DNA from 3 places in the Bacillus vallismortis genome. Region 1 is predicted to be linked to each of the others. Evidence: riboswitches for the same ligand, from Rfam matches in the RefSeq annotation. Region 1 holds a riboswitch; each other region holds the start of a gene.
The links. A riboswitch is a leader RNA that binds a small molecule or an ion and turns the genes downstream of it on or off. The one in region 1 is predicted to bind thiamine pyrophosphate.
Positions count from the first base shown of each region.

Region 2: another riboswitch for thiamine pyrophosphate. It lies ahead of BV11031_RS15675 (nucleoside 2-deoxyribosyltransferase); the one in region 1 lies ahead of thiC (phosphomethylpyrimidine synthase ThiC).
Region 3: another riboswitch for thiamine pyrophosphate. It lies ahead of BV11031_RS10280 (acetylornithine deacetylase); the one in region 1 lies ahead of thiC (phosphomethylpyrimidine synthase ThiC).

Region 1 covers NZ_CP026362.1:2,540,822-2,546,969, reverse strand. Annotated here, with positions in the region: tRNA gene BV11031_RS13705 (tRNA-Leu) at 1-31, shown strand, start outside; gene BV11031_RS13700 (sporulation control protein Spo0M) at 119-895, opposite strand; gene BV11031_RS13695 (hypothetical protein) at 1,035-1,238, shown strand; gene BV11031_RS13690 (Type 1 glutamine amidotransferase-like domain-containing protein) at 1,515-2,207, shown strand; TPP riboswitch at 2,277-2,384, shown strand; gene thiC (phosphomethylpyrimidine synthase ThiC) at 2,516-4,288, shown strand; gene katA (catalase KatA) at 4,468-5,910, opposite strand.
Region 2 covers NZ_CP026362.1:2,962,291-2,968,438, reverse strand. Annotated here, with positions in the region: gene BV11031_RS15680 (hypothetical protein) at 1-414, shown strand, start outside; partial or broken gene BV11031_RS22980 (lipoprotein) at 727-822, shown strand; TPP riboswitch at 1,075-1,178, shown strand; gene BV11031_RS15675 (nucleoside 2-deoxyribosyltransferase) at 1,255-1,716, shown strand; gene BV11031_RS15670 (thymidylate synthase) at 1,716-2,723, shown strand; gene BV11031_RS15665 (class I SAM-dependent methyltransferase) at 2,723-3,493, shown strand; gene thiD (bifunctional hydroxymethylpyrimidine kinase/phosphomethylpyrimidine kinase) at 3,495-4,313, shown strand; gene BV11031_RS15655 (HAD-IIA family hydrolase) at 4,322-5,560, shown strand.
Region 3 covers NZ_CP026362.1:1,885,316-1,891,463, forward strand. Annotated here, with positions in the region: gene BV11031_RS10250 (YlmH family RNA-binding protein) at 1-246, opposite strand, end outside; gene BV11031_RS10255 (YggT family protein) at 307-579, opposite strand; gene sepF (cell division protein SepF) at 586-1,041, opposite strand; gene BV11031_RS10265 (YggS family pyridoxal phosphate-dependent enzyme) at 1,038-1,730, opposite strand; partial or broken gene pgeF (peptidoglycan editing factor PgeF) at 1,737-2,572, opposite strand; gene BV11031_RS10275 (YlmC/YmxH family sporulation protein) at 2,735-2,980, opposite strand; gene BV11031_RS10280 (acetylornithine deacetylase) at 3,063-4,343, opposite strand; TPP riboswitch at 4,428-4,530, opposite strand; gene BV11031_RS10285 (ABC transporter ATP-binding protein) at 4,543-5,337, opposite strand; gene sigG (RNA polymerase sporulation sigma factor SigG) at 5,486-6,148, opposite strand, start outside.

The sequences.
Region 1 (6,148 bases):
TGGAGTGTCGGTTCGACCCCGACCACCGGTATACTGAAAACCCGTTTCTATTTAAGAAACGGGTTTTTTTATTTGATCTAAGAAAGGAGCCAAGCTTATTTGAGCTCCTTTCTCTAATTTATTCAGCGTATTGGTCTATGATCTCTTTTAACACCTCTTCAAGACCTTCTACATCTTCAAGCTCTGATTGGCTGAAGCGGACGCGTACGAGCTGTTCTCCGTCATTGTACATCTCTTTCAGCCACCCTCGCAGTCCTCTTGCTCTGCGGTCGACTTCGAAAATAATGTCTAAACCGTTTTCGTCTAAAAGGAAAATAAGCTCTAACTCATCAAGCATCTGACGATAGTAACCTGATGTTGGAACGAACTCAAATTCTTGAACAAATGGAAGTCTGCGCTGGAAGTAAGGCGCTTGTTCGCAGTCTGCTTCATGAAGGCGGAAGCCAAGGTTTTTGATTGCTTCCAGTACATTTTCAATCCAAGGGTGTGCCTCAACGAAAATGCGGTCATGGTCGGATTTATCGATACCACCTTCGATATCAAGGTCTGTCACCACGGCGACTTCTACTTTTCCTACAGTAATCGGGGTATCAAGTGGAAGAATGAATGAGAACGGAAATTGATGCTCTTCTCCAGGCTGAATGGTGAATGAACCAGTGACCCGGAAAGAATGAATTGTAGCGTATTTTCGATGCTCTTCATCATCTTTTACAATGACGTACCGTGTATTAAGCTGTACGTCAATAAAGCGGATGTCCTGAGCGATTTTTCCGCCTTTGACATGAACAGTTCCCCGTACTTTTTCTCCTGGATAATAGGCGTCTTGCTCTAAAATTGTATCTACTTTTGCAGCACCGATTCCGGCACTTGCTGCAAGCTTCTTGAAAAATGACATGTTAGATCTTCCCCTTTTTCTTTTTCTCAACAGATATACGTAAGAAGAAGGAAAAAAGATTCGTTTGATTCATACTTTTTTCCTATTATTTGTCCTGCCTAGGGACAGACTAAGAATAATATTGAAAGCAAAGGAGCGGATTGGAATGAACAAAGAAAGTATGGTTGCTGATGAATTACACAGAATGTTTTTGGCCGGTGAGCTGCAAATCACGGTAGAAGAGGATATAAACCATATTTCCGAAAGGCTGAGAAACGGCGATCTCAGTTTAGATCGATTAAGCGGTGAAGATGTGTTTATCAAAGAAACGGTAAATGAGGCTTTACGAAGAGTGGAGCAATAAAAGGGAGAGGCGGGATCTGAAAGATGAGGTCCCGTCTTTTTTGTGATACAGATATATTTTTATCTAGAACTGTAACGAATTGATCGTGCAGCGCTGTTCTAAGGTTAGGGATTGCGTTTTCTAAATGTGACTGAAATTAAAAATTGGGCTGAGACCTCGTTCAAAGGCTTTATCTCCCCGTTCTTCAGAAGATTTATTTTCTAGGTCGTCCTGGGTAAGAAAATATGTAGCCTTGTCATGCCATAATGAATAACAAGTTTTGTCGGGGGTGGGATGATGAAACAGATTATTGCGATGGGCGGCGGGGGTTTTTCGATGGAACCGGACAATTTGTCTCTCGATCAATATATCATCAATCAAACGAAACGGAAGTCACCTCGCATTTGTTTTTTGCCGACGGCGAGCGGTGATTCACAAAACTATGTCCAGCGGTTTTATCATGCATTTCAAACAATGGACTGTGTACCGTCTCATTTATCCTTATGTAAGCCGCTGTCAACAGATATACTTTCTTTTGTTATGGAACAGGACGTGATCTATGTTGGCGGGGGAAATACGCGGAATATGCTTGTGCTATGGAAGGAGTGGGGGTTGGATCTTATTCTCAGAGAGGCGTGGAAGAGCGGTGTGGTTTTAGCTGGATTAAGTGCCGGTGCGATGTGCTGGTTTGAAGAAGGGGTGACGGATTCAGCCGGGCCGCTGACAAGTATGAAAAGTTTAGGCTTTTTGCATGGAAGCTTTTGTCCTCATTATGACAGTGAGAAGGAGCGGCGGCCGATATTCCATCAGCTGATATGTAATGGTTTCTTGGGTGATGGTTATGCGGCGGATGATGGAGCGGCTCTCCATTTTATAAATGATCAGCTGTTTCAGACAGTGAGCTCAAGGCCGGGTGCAAAGGCATATCGGGTGACGGTGGTTGAACATGAAATCTTTGAAACCCGGCTGCCGGTAAAATATCTGGGGTGAATTAGCTGAATATGATCTATATTTCTCTTTTTTTTCGGGTTGGTTTTATGTTAAGATGAGTGCGAAATTAATAGTTACTGGGGGTGCCCGTTTTCGGGCTGAGAGAGAAGGTAAGCTTCTTAACCCTTTGGACCTGATCTGGTTCGTACCAGCGTGGGGAAGTAGAGAAATTGTTTTTATTATTGCCGTCCTGGGCGATAATATGTTTCTTTCTGACTGTAACCGGGTTCATTCTTTGAATCCGGTTTTTTGTGCTGGTAATGAGCTTGATTTTGTCCTTTCAAACGAAGAGAGGGGAAGGATCAGTGATGCAAAACGATTCAGTGCAGCAAGCCAACATTTCGATTATGTCGAGTTTTTCAGGGAGCAAGAAAGTATACGTGGAGGGTTCCTCTGCGGACATCCAAGTGCCAATGAGGGAAATTGCCTTAAGTCCGACGACAGGAGCGTTCGGCGAAGAAGAAAACGCGCCTGTTCGTGTCTATGATACAAGCGGACCGTATACGGACCCTGAGGTGGCCATTCATATTCAAGAAGGATTAAGGCCGCTTCGCCAAAAATGGATCACGGAGCGCGGCGATGTTGAAGAATATGAAGGACGGGATGTCAAACCAGAAGATAACGGTTATAAAAAAGCAAATCCAAACGTAAGCTACCCGGGACTAAAGCGGAAACCGCTGCGGGCGAAAGCGGGCCAAAACGTCACGCAAATGCACTATGCCAAAAAAGGAATCATTACACCTGAGATGGAGTTTATCGCAATCCGCGAGCATGTGTCTCCCGAATTTGTCAGAGATGAGGTAGCAAGCGGCCGGGCGATCATTCCTTCAAATATTAATCATCCTGAGAGTGAACCGATGATTATCGGCCGGAATTTTCATGTGAAGATTAATGCGAATATTGGGAATTCGGCGGTTACGTCATCCATTGAAGAAGAAGTGGAAAAAATGACGTGGGCTATCCGCTGGGGAGCGGATACGATGATGGATCTATCTACCGGAAAAGATATTCATACGACGCGTGAATGGATTATCCGCAATTGCCCTGTGCCTGTAGGGGCGGTTCCAATTTATCAGGCGCTTGAAAAAGTAAACGGCGTAGCGGAGGATCTAACGTGGGAGATTTATCGTGACACGCTGATCGAGCAGGCTGAACAGGGAGTGGATTATTTTACGATCCACGCGGGTGTTTTGTTGCGGTATGTGCCATTAACAGCCAAACGGACGACGGGAATCGTATCACGCGGGGGAGCGATTATGGCACAATGGTGTCTGGCTCATCATCAGGAAAGCTTTCTCTATACCCATTTTGAAGAGATCTGTGAGATTATGAAAACGTATGACATTGCTTTTTCTCTGGGAGACGGGCTTCGACCCGGATCAATCGCTGACGCCAATGATGAAGCGCAGTTTGCTGAATTAGAGACACTTGGGGAGCTGACGCAAATTGCCTGGAAGCATGATGTTCAGGTGATGATTGAGGGACCTGGGCATGTGCCGATGCATAAAATCAAAGAGAACGTCGATAAACAAATGGACATCTGCAAAGAAGCGCCTTTTTACACCTTGGGGCCGCTGACAACAGATATAGCGCCGGGCTATGACCATATTACTTCAGCGATCGGAGCGGCAATGATCGGCTGGTATGGGACAGCAATGCTTTGTTATGTAACGCCGAAGGAGCATTTGGGGCTGCCAAACCGTGATGATGTTCGTGAAGGAGTCATTACATATAAAATTGCTGCGCACGCCGCAGACCTTGCAAAAGGGCATCCCGGAGCGCAAATACGTGATGACGCTTTATCGAAAGCCCGCTTTGAATTTCGCTGGCGAGACCAGTTTCATCTATCTCTTGATCCGGAAAGAGCGCTTGAATACCATGATGAGACCTTGCCGGCAGAAGGAGCGAAAACCGCTCATTTCTGTTCAATGTGCGGACCGAAGTTTTGCAGCATGAGAATTTCTCAGGATATCCGTGACTATGCGAAGGACAAAGAGCTGAGCGAATGGGATGCTATTGAAGAGGGGATGAAAGAAAAAGCCGAAGAATTTGTAAATCAAGGCAGCCAGCTTTACAAATAAAAGATTGACTGCGAACGTATTCCAGCCTCTTTGGGCACCGAAGGCTCTTATCTTTTAGATAAGGGCTTTTTTGTTTGAAAGCAAACGATAGAGTGTGATCCCTCACATGGAGGACATACGAAGTGCGCAAATAAAAAACCCGCTATGTACAGCGGGTTTTTGCAATTCTATTAATAATTTTATTTAATTTTCAATCCAAGGCCTTCAGCCACGCGTGTTCCGTATTCAGGATCCGCTTTGTAGAAATGCTCGATTTGGCGAAGTTTGATTTCTTCAATTTCTACCGGCTTCATGGCGTTAACTATATTTTCAACAAGGCGGGCACGCTCATCCTCGCTCATTAAACGGTAGAGGTCACCGGCTTGTGTGTAGTGATCGTTGTGATCATAGCTTACGCTGTCAGCGATTCCTTCTACCGGATATGCTGCTTGTTTATCCTCCGGTGACTCTTTCGGACCGCCGAAGCTGTTTGGCTCGTAATATACAGATCCGCCGCCGTTATTGTCAAAGCGCATTTGTCCGTCACGCTGATAATTGTTCACTTCGTTGCGTGCGCGGTTAATTGGCAGTGCTTGATGGTTTGCACCGACACGGTAGCGGTGTGCATCATGATAAGCAAACAGCCGGCCTTGAAGCATTTTATCAGGAGAAACATCAATGCCAGGCACGAGTGTTCCAGGCGAGAATGTCGCTTGTTCTACTTCTGCAAAGTAGTTTTCAGGATTTCTGTCGAGAACCATACGTCCGACCTCGATTAATGGATAGTCTTTTTGAGACCAAACTTTTGTAACATCAAACGGGTCAAAGCGATACGTATTGGCATCTTCTAAAGGCATGATTTGCACATATAGTTTCCATGCAGGGAAATCTCCATTTTCGATCGCATTGAAAAGATCTTCTGTATGGTAATCAGGGTTTTCACCGGCAATTTTTGCCGCAGTATTGACGTCAAGGTTTTTCACGCCTTGTTCTGTTTTAAAGTGATATTTAATCCACACGCCTTCGCCTTCGGCATTTGTCCATTTGAATGTATGGCTTCCGAAGCCATGCATGTGGCGAAGTGTCGCAGGAATACCGCGGTCAGACATCAGGATTGTCACTTGATGCAGTGATTCTGGTGAAAGTGACCAGAAATCCCAAACCGCTGTAGGGTTTTTTAAGTGTGTTTTTGGATCTCTTTTTTGTGTATGGATGAAATCAGGGAACTTAATCGCATCGCGGATGAAGAATACAGGTGTATTGTTCCCGACGATGTCGTAGTTTCCTTCTTCAGTATAAAATTTAACCGCAAATCCGCGCGGGTCGCGAACTGTATCAGCCGAGCCAAGTTCACCGGCAACGGTTGAGAAACGAATGAAGAGCGGTGTGCGTTTGCCGACCTCAGAAAGGAAAGCGGCCTTTGTGTATTTTGTGACATCATTTGTCACTTCAAAATATCCGTGAGCGCCTGCTCCTTTGGCATGTACAACACGTTCAGGAACACGTTCTCTGTTGAAATGGGCCAATTTTTCAAGTAAATGTACATCTTGGATTAAAGTTGGTCCGCGAGAACCGGCAGTCATTGAATTTTGGTTATCTCCAACCGGAGCGCCCCAGCTAGTTGTCAGTTTGTTTGAGCTCATGTAATCACCTCTTGGAATTTATAAAAACATAATATCATCTCCAATAAAAAAGTCAATATTATTTTATAATTATTATAAAATAAATATATCTATTAAGCGATATCTAGTATTAAAAATGCCGATAAACCATTGTCATATCAACCTTTAAGGGAGAATGAAAAAAATTATAGGATTGATTTCTTCTTCTCTATTTGCGAAACAAGCAGAGTTAGTGATAAATAAGTTGCGGTTTTAGGAA
Region 2 (6,148 bases), 420 kb from region 1:
AACTCCGGTATTGAATGGTTAAACGTACATAAAGGGAACGAATTTGTAGGTTATGAATTTGTGGTTGATGGAGAAAACCTGACTGCTGTTAAAACCGCCCAAGAAAGTATAGGACCATTTATAGTACTGAGTACATGGAGTTGCATTTCTAGTGCTGCTAAAGCTATAGCAGTAAACGCTATCCCATGGGCAAAGATCTTAAAAGTTAAAAAAGCAGCAAAATTAATGGGCGGACTAAATTCAATGACAAAAACAATTATTACAGCTTATAAACATCAAAGAAACCTAGGACTTTCTAGAACAAATGCTATAAAAAAAGCCGTAAAAGTATCTACTAAGGCACTACCAGATGAAACTCAAAAAGTCGTACTAGAATTCTTTAGTTTAGGTGACGTTGTTGATAATTGTTTCTAATTGTTTTAAAAACGGGATACAAACAGGTTTAAATTATTAAAACCTAAATTATAAAAACCCTTAAAATAAAGGAGAAAGCATATTAGACATATATAATATGTTTTCTCCTTCGTAATGGATTACAGACACAGTCAAGATATTGTTGTTGAAGCCCACTCACCAATCGCTCACGGTGCAATTCTTGATATAAACGATACAGAGCATTTATTAAGGTTTCAATTTGGGTTTTACCTTCCGAAGAATCTTTTCGTGAACTGACATCGTACACCTAAATATGAGAAAGTTGGCGCTGAGTGCCAATAGGTGGGTGGTATGCCAATTAATGGCGAAAATGATCGACTGGGCTTATCAAAGAAAACACCAGACTATGAAGAAGCAAAAGGTGAAGAGACAAAGTTAAAGGAGTAAAACGTGTGTTTACTTCTCTTTTTTTATTGTTGGATTCCTTTTACAATTTGCGATGTTCAGGACATTTTTTAAACACACTAGAAAATAAGGTATTTTTGTGCTTTTTTTTTAAGCTCCATGAATTGCCATCAAATGCAAGGCGTAGTAACTTTTCGAAAAACTTTTGTCGGTTGATACGCAGGGTTCAAGGCTTATCAATCATTGTTTGACTAAAGATATGGAATAGTTTAGGATGAAAGTAAATATTTATATTTTATACACTGGGGGAGCTTTTAGAAGCTGAGAAGAGACACAAGTCCTGACCCTTTGAACCTGATTTGGTTAACACCAACGTAGGGAAGTGAAAAAAATAGAGAGATTTTTTATCTTATCTATATTTAAGCCACTTTCCATATGAAAGTGGCTTTATTTATTTTGAAAGGGGATATTAAAGTGACAACTAAAAAAGTTTTTTTAGCAGGACCTTTTAAAAGTTTAGTAGATGTGAATACTGGATTGATGAGTTTACATGAAAGGGAGAAGTTAGAGTCATTAATTTCTTTTTTTGAAAATGAAGGATGGTTAGTTCATAATGCTCACAAGCGAGAAGGATGGGGGAAAGATTTCATGACACCCCAACAATGCACTAAAATTGATTTTGATGAAATACGCTCTTGCGATCTTTTTGTAGCTTTTCCTGGCTCACCGGCTTCTCCTGGAACGCATATAGAAATAGGATGGGCTTCTGCCTTGAAAAAAAAGATAGTGTTATTACTAGAAAATGAGAGGGATTACGCATTCTTAATTCAAGGGTTAAGCGTAGTAGCTGATGTTGAATACATTAATTTTAAAGGTACTGATGATTTATTAGAGAAGATTAAAAGTATCCTTATGGAATACAAGGTGGAATCTTAATGAGAAAGAAAACTTTTCATGAAGCATATATGGAAACCCTATATGACATCTATTATTACCCTGAATTTTTAAATTCACCGCGTGGACAAAATAGCAAAGAAAAATTGAACTATCATCTGACCCTTGAAAATCCAATAGAACGTGTCACTTACTTACCCTCTAGAAAAACAAATATCGTGTTTAATTTTGCTGAAGTTTTATGGTATTTATCGGGGAGTAACAACTTAGATTTTATTAGTTATTACAATAAAAAAATGCCTTTATATTCAATGAATAAAAAAACATTAACAGGTACTGCGTATGGACCTAAAATATTTGAATTTGGAAACGCAAAACTAAATCAATGGAATAGAATAAAAAATCTTTTGACACAGGAAGACATTGATTCAAAAAGGGCATTTATTCAAATATTCGATGCCTCGGAACTCTTCGTTTCTGGCAATATTGATGTTTCTTGTACAATAGGTTTGCAATTTTTCATAAGAGAAAACAAGTTATACATGTCTTCCATAATGCGTGCAAATGATGCATTTCGAGGAATGATTAGTGATCTTTTCTCTTTTACATTTATGCAAGAATTAATGGCTAGAGAACTTCATTTAGAAGTCGGAGAATATTTCCATAATGTTGGTTCCATTCATATCTATGAGTCCGACAACGAATGGGCAAAAACAGTACTTGAGGAAGCTAAAACTCATAATGATACCTCGGCTTTTGAATTTCCTAAAATGCCTACCGGGAATAATTGGCCTTTTATTGAAACAGTTTTAAAATATGAGTCTTTGCTTAGAAAAGATCAAATTTCAATGTCAAGGCAGGATATTGAAACTTTAGATTTACCTGAATATTGGGAACAAATTCTCTTACTTTTTAGTATATATCAGCATATTGCTTATAAGCGAGATATGGATCATTCATTATTTCAAAGCTTACTTCCTACTTATCAGTTTTTTGTTAAAAATAAGTGGTTTAATTACTTTTCAACTAAACAAAAGGAGGAAATTTAATGAAAACTTCTTGGAAAGAAGACAGTGTTGCTGGTAAATTCGATGCTTATAACGACGTTTTAGAACAAACATTAGGTTTTGAGTATGTTTTTCGTAAATTTGATAAAGCGGATATTAAAAAGGTGCTCGATTTTGGCTGTGGACCCGGTAAGGTAGCATATAGGTTAGCTGACAGAATAGATTGCAATGTAATCGCAGTAGATGAATCAAGTAAGATGTTGGATATAGCAAAGAAAAAAAGAAAACATTCACATGTCGACTATCATTTAATTGAACATGATAACCTTTCCTTCTTACCAGATCATTCAGTTGATGCTGCTATGGCCTGTTACGTCTTTATTAATACAGATAGTGATCAACGTATCAAAAGAATTATGGGTGAAATTTTTCGTGTGTTAAAACCAGGTGCTTCTTTTGTTATACTGGATACAAACCCTGACTCAACTGGAAAAGAATTTTCAACCTTTCGCAACGGAATACCGGGGAAAGAGTATTCTTATGGAGAAGAAAGAAATGAGTGGCTTCATGTTCCTGAACAAGAAGATTTAATTTTAAATGACTTTCATTGGCCGAAGTCAATGTACTATAAACTTTTATCTAATGTAGGCTTTGAAAGTGTAACATTACTGGAACCAACGTTAAACGATATTGACGGAGAGCAGTTAAAGGCCATCGAACAAAAATTTAAATTTAATAATTGGAAAAGTGAAAAGGAATACCCACCTTTTATCATTTTTGAAGCAGTGAAACCTACCTTAGGAGGAGTATGAGTTGACGGATATCTATAAAGCACTTTCGATTGCTGGAACAGATCCAACCGGGGGAGCGGGAATTCATGCAGACTTAAAAACCTTCCAGGAGCAGCAAGTATTTGGAATGGCTGTTATTACATCAGTTGTTGCTCAAAACACACTTGGTGTGAAGAGTTTTGAGGAGGTATCTCTGAATAATATATCTCAGCAAATAGACTGTGTCATCGGAGATATAAAACCAGATGCTGTAAAAACTGGTATGCTTGCAAGCGTGGATATTATAGAACTGATAGCTGAAAAATTAAAAGCGGCTAAAATCCAATCGTATGTGATGGACCCAGTTATGGTTGCTAAAAGCGGTCATCATCTGCTTCATAAGGATGCCGTTAATCATTTGAAAAAATTATTAATACCTCAAACAACTGTTATTACACCAAATATTCCAGAAGCAGAAGTAATCATCGGCAAATCAATTAAAACTGTACAGCAGATGCGCGATGCTGCTAAAGAAATTGTGGAAGTATACGGGGCAAAGAGTGCTGTCGTAAAAGGGGGGCATATGAACGGAGAAGCTCGTGATATTATGTATTTTGATGAGGCCTTCGAGGAGTTTGTTTCCCCTCGCTTTGATACAAAACATACCCATGGGACAGGCTGTACTTTTTCTGCTGTCATCACTGCAGAGCTAGCAAAGCAACACAGTATACCAGAATCAGTAGCAACTGGAAAAGAATTTATCTCAGCAGCCATTAAACATCCTATAGGGATTGGGAAGGGACAAGGGCCTACAAATCATTTCGCGTATCGCTCAATCATTAACCCCACGACAGCTACTTAAGGAGTGTTATGATGATCTATAAGGAATATGATGTATTTTTATTCGACTTAGACGGAGTTATTTATATAGGAGACAAAGCTTTACCAGAAGCTGTTTCTTCTTTAAAACGCCTCCGTGAAGAAAAGAAATCCATTCGTTTTTTAACGAATGATCCCTGTGTTACAAGAGAAACGATTGTTAAAAGGCTTCATAAGCTTGGTATTTCAGCAAGTATTGATGAAGTGATTACTTCGGGGTGGGCAACAGCTGATTACCTTGTTAAGGCTGGAATAAAGAGAGCATATATATTAGGAAATGATGAACTTAAAAGCGAGATTCGAAAAGCTGGTATTGATCTTGAAGAAGACCTAGCAGAAGCTGTTGTCATTGGATGGGATCACAATATTACTTTTCAAGATATACATAAGGCGGTAAATCTCATCCGCAGTGGGGCTTCATTTATTGCTACAAATGGGGATAAAACATTTCCCACCGCTAAAGGACCAGCTCCAGCTACAGGTGCCATAGTTGAGGCTGTTAAAACGGGAGCAGATAAAGAGCCCATCATCATTGGAAAGCCGGAGTCTTCAATATTTGAAAAAGTACTTGAGTCCTTTGAAGACAGAGAAAGATGCGTCATGATTGGAGATACACCTGAGACAGATATTATTGGAGCGAACCGAATGGGTATACCTTCTATCTTAGTTTCTGATCAAAATACTTTATTTCCTGTAGAACATGACTTTAGAAATCCAGATGTTGTGATACGCAATTTGAAGTATTTGTTCGATAGTGAAGTTATGATAGAAGTACGTGAGAAACCAGATTATCAATGGACAGAACAAGTGAAAGCTGGAGTCGCTGGAATAATAATCAAAGAATCAAGTTCGGTTTTATTAATGAAGCGTGCTGATAATGGTCTATGGGGCATCCCTTCAGGACATGTGGAACCTGGTGAATCAGTTGAACAAGCGATAATAAGAGAAATAAAAGAGGAAACCGGATTAACTGTTAAAGTTTCTAAAATGATAGGAGTTTATTCAGATCCAAGCTCACAGACATTTATTTACCCTGACGGAAGAGTCAGTCACTTTATTACCAACTGTTTTCAATGTGAAGTGATTGGAGGGACATTGAAAAAAAAGACAGAGGAGGCCTTAGAAATTAGGTATTTTAATATTCACGAGTTACCAGATACTCTATTGCCAATGCATCCTAGGTGGTTGGAAGATGCTTTAGCACAGAAAAACCTTGCTTTTATTCGTTAAATTGACTTTATATTTTCAATTAGTAAGATGAAGTATCCGATGAGGTATGCAAACAAGTGTGAAGGGAATCAAATAGAGAAGATGCCAATGATTAAATTGGTATCTTTTTTATTTTTCATCCCTACAGATTTATCCTTGATGAAGTATCAGTGATTATTTTGTACACAAAATGAAAGTAACTTTATGTAAACATAGAAATGGAATGAGCCTTCACACTTGCGATATAGGATCTGAAAAACAAAGAATTGCAAAATGAAAAAAGACTGGCATGTCGAATTGGGGGCGTTAGGAATAACAAATAAAGAAGCAACCCCTATTTGGATACAAATACAAGAAAAAATCGTATACGATGTTGGTAAAGTACTATACGAAAAATTCTTGAAACTCTTAAAGCCACGATAATCAATTAAATATACAAGATTTAAAGAACTGAGAATGTAAAAGCTTTCTTTCTCTTTATTTCAGCTATTTTAAAAGACCTGACACCAATGACATGTCATGTAACTTTCTGGTGATGAAAAAACTCCATTTTCACTCCACAATATGAGTAATTCATTGTAAACCAACATAATCAAAATGAATAAACAC
Region 3 (6,148 bases), 660 kb from region 1:
CTCTTCCGGAGTGATGTACTCTGGATACAGGATCGCCCGTTTTCGCTCCGCTCTGTCATAGCCGCCGAAAAAAGCAAGTCCAACATCGGCCTGTCCCGTAACAGCAGAGAGGATGACCTGCTCTCGAGGGTCTAAAAAGTCGGTCAGCTTCATTCTGTACTGTTCCTGGACAATTCTTTTCCATTCGAGCGCCTGGTCTATAAAGGCCCGCTCGTCTTTTCTGAAGTGCTGATAGATATCGCTCATCGTCTTTCCCTTCTATGTAAAGAGGCTTGGCTGCTGCCAAGCCCCTATCAAACTGTCACTTTAAAACGCAATCATGCGATAAAGCCCCCACAAGCCGGTTGTCGCAAACCGAAGCACAAGAATAGCCACAATCGGTGAAATATCGAGCATTCCGATTGGCGGGATGATTTTTCTGAATGGTTCGAGATACGGTTCACAAATCTGGGCTAAAAACCGCCCGACCGCTGTTTCTCTTGTACTCGGCACCCATGACATAAAAATATATATGATCAGGGCAAATGAGTATATTGTAATTAATAAGCTTAAAACCGAAAAAACTTGATAAAGGATCATCTCGCTTTACCACCTCTGATGTTCGTCTTCAGATATGAGCTCAGAAATTGTGCCTGATACGTCTACGTTGTCAGGCGTGCAGAGAAAAATATCAGAGCCGATCCTTTGAATATCGCCGCCGATGGCATAAACGGTTCCGCTTAGAAAGTCAACAATTCGCTTAGCCTGGTCATGCTGGATCCGCTGAAGATTGACGACAACTGCCCGCCGGTTTTTCAAATGGTCTGCTATTTCCTGCGCCTCCGCATAAACGCGCGGCTCACTCAACACCACTTTAGAGGATTTCTGAACACTTTGCAAGCTCACTACATTCTGTTTGCCCGCAGGTTTTTGGGCAGCGTAAGCCGGCTTTTCTTTTTGCTCCTGCTCCCCGTCAGATTCCCGCTCTGTCTCAATATATTCATATTCGTATTCTTCATCTTCCATTGAGAAAAAGTTTTTCAGTTTATTTTTCATACTCATTGCTGTACACCCCCTGTTTCATTTCCGACTAACGATGAGCCGATTCTAATATAAGTAGCCCCTTCTTCAATTGCAATTTCAAAATCATTTGACATGCCCATCGACAGTTCTGTACACGGAGCGTTCGGCTGTTTTAGCTCCTGAACCTGGTCACGGAGTTCTCTCAGCGCTTTGAAACAGCTTCTGATCTGATCTTGATCATCAGTCAGCGGAGCCATTGTCATCAGTCCGGCCACAACGATATGGCTAAAACCGGAAAGCTCCTGTATGAATGGAATGACTTCCTCTTTTTTTATGCCGTGTTTAGAAGGCTCAAGAGAGGTATTGACCTGCACAAAGCACTTGACAGTACCTTCAGCCCGTTTTTCAATTTCTTTCGCTAATGAGAGCCGGTCTAAGGAATGGATATAAGAAACCGCATTGACAACGGCTTTTGCTTTTCTTGATTGCAGACTGCCGATAAAATGCCATTCCGGATTCCCTTTTATGATTTCCTGTTTGCGGAGCAGTTCCGCGTCCCGGTTCTCTCCGAGGCAGGTGATGCCCGCATCCACTGCCTCCTGTGCTCTTTCAGGCGATACATATTTCGTGACTGCAATAACCGTAACTTCATCGGAGCTGCGGCCCGATCTGTTACATGCTTCGTTTATTCGTTCGTTTATATGTCGTAAATGATCAACAACACGCAAGATCTTTTATGCCTCCTTCATTCCGATAAAGGACATCATCCGTCCAGTTTTCCCCTGATCGCGGCGGTGTGAATAGAAAAGAGACGGCTCACTTTCCGTGCATAAACCGCTGACAGAGATCTGTTCATTTGCCAAACCGCTGTCGATCAGTATGAGGCGGTTCAGTTCTTTCAAGTCAAGCTGATATTGTCCCTGTCCCGTCTGATTTACGGCACGTTCTGCCGAAACCGGCAATGCGCGGACAGCATTCATGACTCGATCGTCTACCGTATAGCATGCTCCGCTGATAGACGGTCCAATCACAGCATAAATATCTGAGGGATTTGAACCTTCCTGTTCGGCCCATTGCTTCACCATTTCTCTGCCAATCTGTTTGACAGTGCCTTTCCACCCGGCATGGGCAACCCCGACAAGCGATGTAACCGGATCATAAAAGAAAAGAGGCACACAATCAGCAAAGCATAATGCCAAAAATACATTCTTTTCATTTGTATAGAGCCCGTCTGTTGCTTTTAAAGCTGTCTGATACTCACGGGCGCCTTTTCCCCTATCACTGTGCGTCACTTTTTGGACGCGATTATCGTGTGTCTGATCAGCAAATACCCAAGACTGCAAATCAATATTAAACATATCGGCAATATATTCACGATTTTTAACTACATCTGCATCTTTGTCATGAACGTGCAATCCTGTATTTAACGATTCAAAAGGCTTCTGGCTGACACCGCCGTTTTTCGTTGTAAACCCGGCGATGACTTCTCTGTCGTTTTGAATCGCTTGTGTCCAGTCTTGTATCATGAGTGTCGAGGTGTGGTAAGACTGAATGGGTGATATGTATTCATGGTGATCCAACCTTTCGACAAACATTAAAAAAAGCGGAATTTCCCACTTATTTTACCACATCTTTCTGCATTCGTTGAGCGCCGATTTGCATATTTCTAAATGAAATGTGCCGAAAGAATCTAGGCTTCCGGCATTTGCCAATCAACGGCATACAAAACAGGTTATGCATGCGGCTCACTTAATCGGACCAAGATCACATCTTCCCCGATTTTTACTATATTTCGCCATGGAATGACCAATTCCTCTTCTTTTCCAAAAAATCCGAGAACTTTCCCATTTCCCCCCAGTATGATTGCCTGAATTTTGCCTGTGGTCACATTGATATCGATATCGCCAATGCTCCCCAGCTTTTTTCCGTTTGAGACATTAACGACATCCTTCACCTGAAATTCAGAAATGCTGATCATTCCATCACGTCCTTTTTCCGTCCTTTTTTCAAGTATATGAACGGGCGGGCTGAACCTTGTCAGCAAGAAGAAATTTTCGTAGTTACTGTTCTTTTTTACCGCTGCACCACCTGATGATAAAATCAAGCATGATTTTTGTGTAATCTATCAGCTGCTCAATCGATACCTCCTCGTTCACAGAGTGTGCATTGTGCAGATCACCAGGACCGTAGATTACGCTTGGTATGCCGGCATTATACAGCCACCCCCCGTCTGTAACGGATTGAGAAACGTCCATAACCGGACGCTCCCGTTTCACCTCCTCATGAGACGCCGTAAGCGCTAAGACGCCTGGGTGGTATGGGTCAACTTCCAGTGCCGGGAAAATTTCTCCTCTGTCTTCAATCATAGAAGAGCCTCCCCACTTAAAAACAGGGCGGTTTTCCCTCAGCCAAATATCACTGTCACTCAGGCGGTTGATGTAATCTTCTATTTCCTCTGCCACTTGTTCATGGGTTTCATTTGGGTAAAAATGGACTGTGATCCATAGCCGGCACTCGTCCGCTATAAAAGCCGCATGTCTGCCGCCTTCTATGACAGCCGGGTTAATCGTATTTGTGCCTGGTGTAAAACCGGGATAACTTTTCATAATGGACCAGTGGCGTTCTAGTTCACCGAGCCCCGCAATGATTTTTGCCATTTTTTCAATTGCGCTTGCTCCGAATGTTCCCCCGCCTGCGTGAATCATATTCCGCCTCGTCGCATCATGAAACGTTTGACTGCTTTTGATTTCAATCCAGCCTGTAATGACTCCGCCTTGGCCTTGTATATGCATATCACTCGTATCCGCCACAACTGCAAAATCAGCATGATAGCCCCTTTTGCAGCATTCAAGCGTGCCGGCTTCTCCAACTTCCTCCCCGATCACCGATTGCAGAATCAAGTCACCGGGAAGTTCAATACCGGCTTCACGAATCAATTTCACCGCAAACAGCACACACGCCATTCCGCCTTTCATATCAGAAGCGCCTCGCCCGATTAAGAGACCGTTTTTTTCAATTGGGTGAAATGGATCATCCTCCCACTCCTCATCCTCTTTTACCTCTGCCACATCTACATGGCCATTGATGATCAAGCTATGATAATCTGCTGAATCTGTTCCCTTTAGCAAGCCTACAACATTGGGGTCTCCCGGGTACACGTCCCATTTGTCGATCAAGAATCCATTTTTCTTTAAAAATTCTGCAACCCATGACTGAATGCCGGCTGTATTTCTTGCAGGCGGAGCAGGTGTTTTATAGGAAATCAGCGTTTTTGCTAGCTGAATAAGCTCCTCCTTTTGACCTTCCGCTCTTTTTATCAGAGAGTCTATTTGTGGCTTCATGTCATCCGCTCCTTTTTTAAAAATCAAAAAGCCGTTTCACATGTATGAAACGGCTTCATCAAAATAAACAGAGTCCTATGTACTCCGAATTTTTCACCGCTTCCCTCCGCTGGCATGATCCAGATCAGGTCAAAAGGGTTGAGACCTATGTCTCTCTCAGCTTCGAAAAGCACCCCTAGGATGAATCAATATGAGTTTGTCAGGCATTCGTGATCGGCTCGGCTCTTGTTAAATACGGCCGGCCCTGATTCCATAATACATGGATTGGCGTATCAAAAAAAGCGGAAAGTATATGATCAGTAAGCATTCCCTTCATTTCTCCCGATTGAAAGACCTCTCCCTGTTTTAATAAAAGGGCTTTGTCAAAGACCGGCAAAATTTCTTCCGCATGATGAGTCACGTAAAGGATCGATGGCGCATTTTCTTTACTTGCAATGTATGTAATCGTATCTAACAGCTTTTCCCGGGCAATAAAATCCAGCCCTGTCACTGGTTCGTCCAGTATCAACAGCTCAGGATCGGCCATTAGCGCTCTTGCAATCAAAGCTCTTTGTTTTTCTCCTTGAGAAAGCGTCTCATAACGGCGGTCCGCATATTCAATTGCCCCCAAGTCCTCTAACAAACCGATCGCTTTTTCCCTGATTTGCGCACTTGGCGTTTCATATAATCCAATTGAAGCGTAAGCTCCGCTCAAAGCAATTTCAAATGCTGAATCTGCCGGATAAAATTTTTGCTGAAGTGCCGCTGAGACGAGGCCGATTTTCCGTCTAAGCTTCTCCCCAAGCTCCGTTTTGCCAAATTCATGGCCAAGCACCTGCATCTCGCCTGATGTTGGAAAATAATAAGAGCAAAGCATATTTAACAGCGCGGTCTTGCCGGCTCCATTCAGCCCGTAAAGCACCCAATTTTCCTTTTTTTCCACCTTCCAATGAATATTTTTCAGTATCCATTTTCCATTTCGTTTTAGTGAGACATTGTCAAGCTGCAAAATCATCGTGGTCCCCCTCTTTACTGCCTTTGATAATTATTTAAATTTTCATAAAACTTTGTACAGACTAGGATACCTTATTTTTTCCAAGACGTAAACCACGTGCAATCAATAGAAAAGCCTTTAAAACAAAAACTGTTTTAAAGGCTTTTCATTATTGGTGAATATTCTTATTCATTTGTTTGATAGCCGCTTTTTCAAGCCTGGACACCTGAGCTTGGGAAATCCCGATTTCCTCGGCTACTTCCATTTGTGTTTTCCCTTGGAAGAACCGCTTTCTCAAAATCATTTTTTCCCTATCATTCAGCCTTCTCATGCCCTCTTTTAAAGCTAGCTCTTCAATCCATTGTGAATCTTTATTGCGCTCATCACTAATTTGGTCCATTACATAGATCGGATCTCCGCCATCGTTATAGATCGGCTCAAATAGAGAAACCGGGTCCTGGATAGCATCGAGCGCAAATACGATTTCCTCATGCGGTACTTCAAGAACTTTTGCGATGTCTTCTGCAGTCGGCTCCTTGCTTGTCTCACTGATTAACCGCTCTCTTACCTGAAGTGCCTTGTAAGCGATATCCCGGAGTGATCTTGAAACACGAATCGGGTTATTATCGCGTAAATACCTGCGGATTTCTCCGATAATCATAGGTACAGCGTATGTTGAAAACTTAACATTGTGGCTTAGGTCAAAATTATCAATGGATTTCATTAGTCCGATGCAGCCGACCTGAAATAAGTCATCAACATACTCTCCTCTGTTATTAAATCTTTGAATGACACTTAAGACAAGACGCAAGTTCCCGTTTACAAGTTTTTC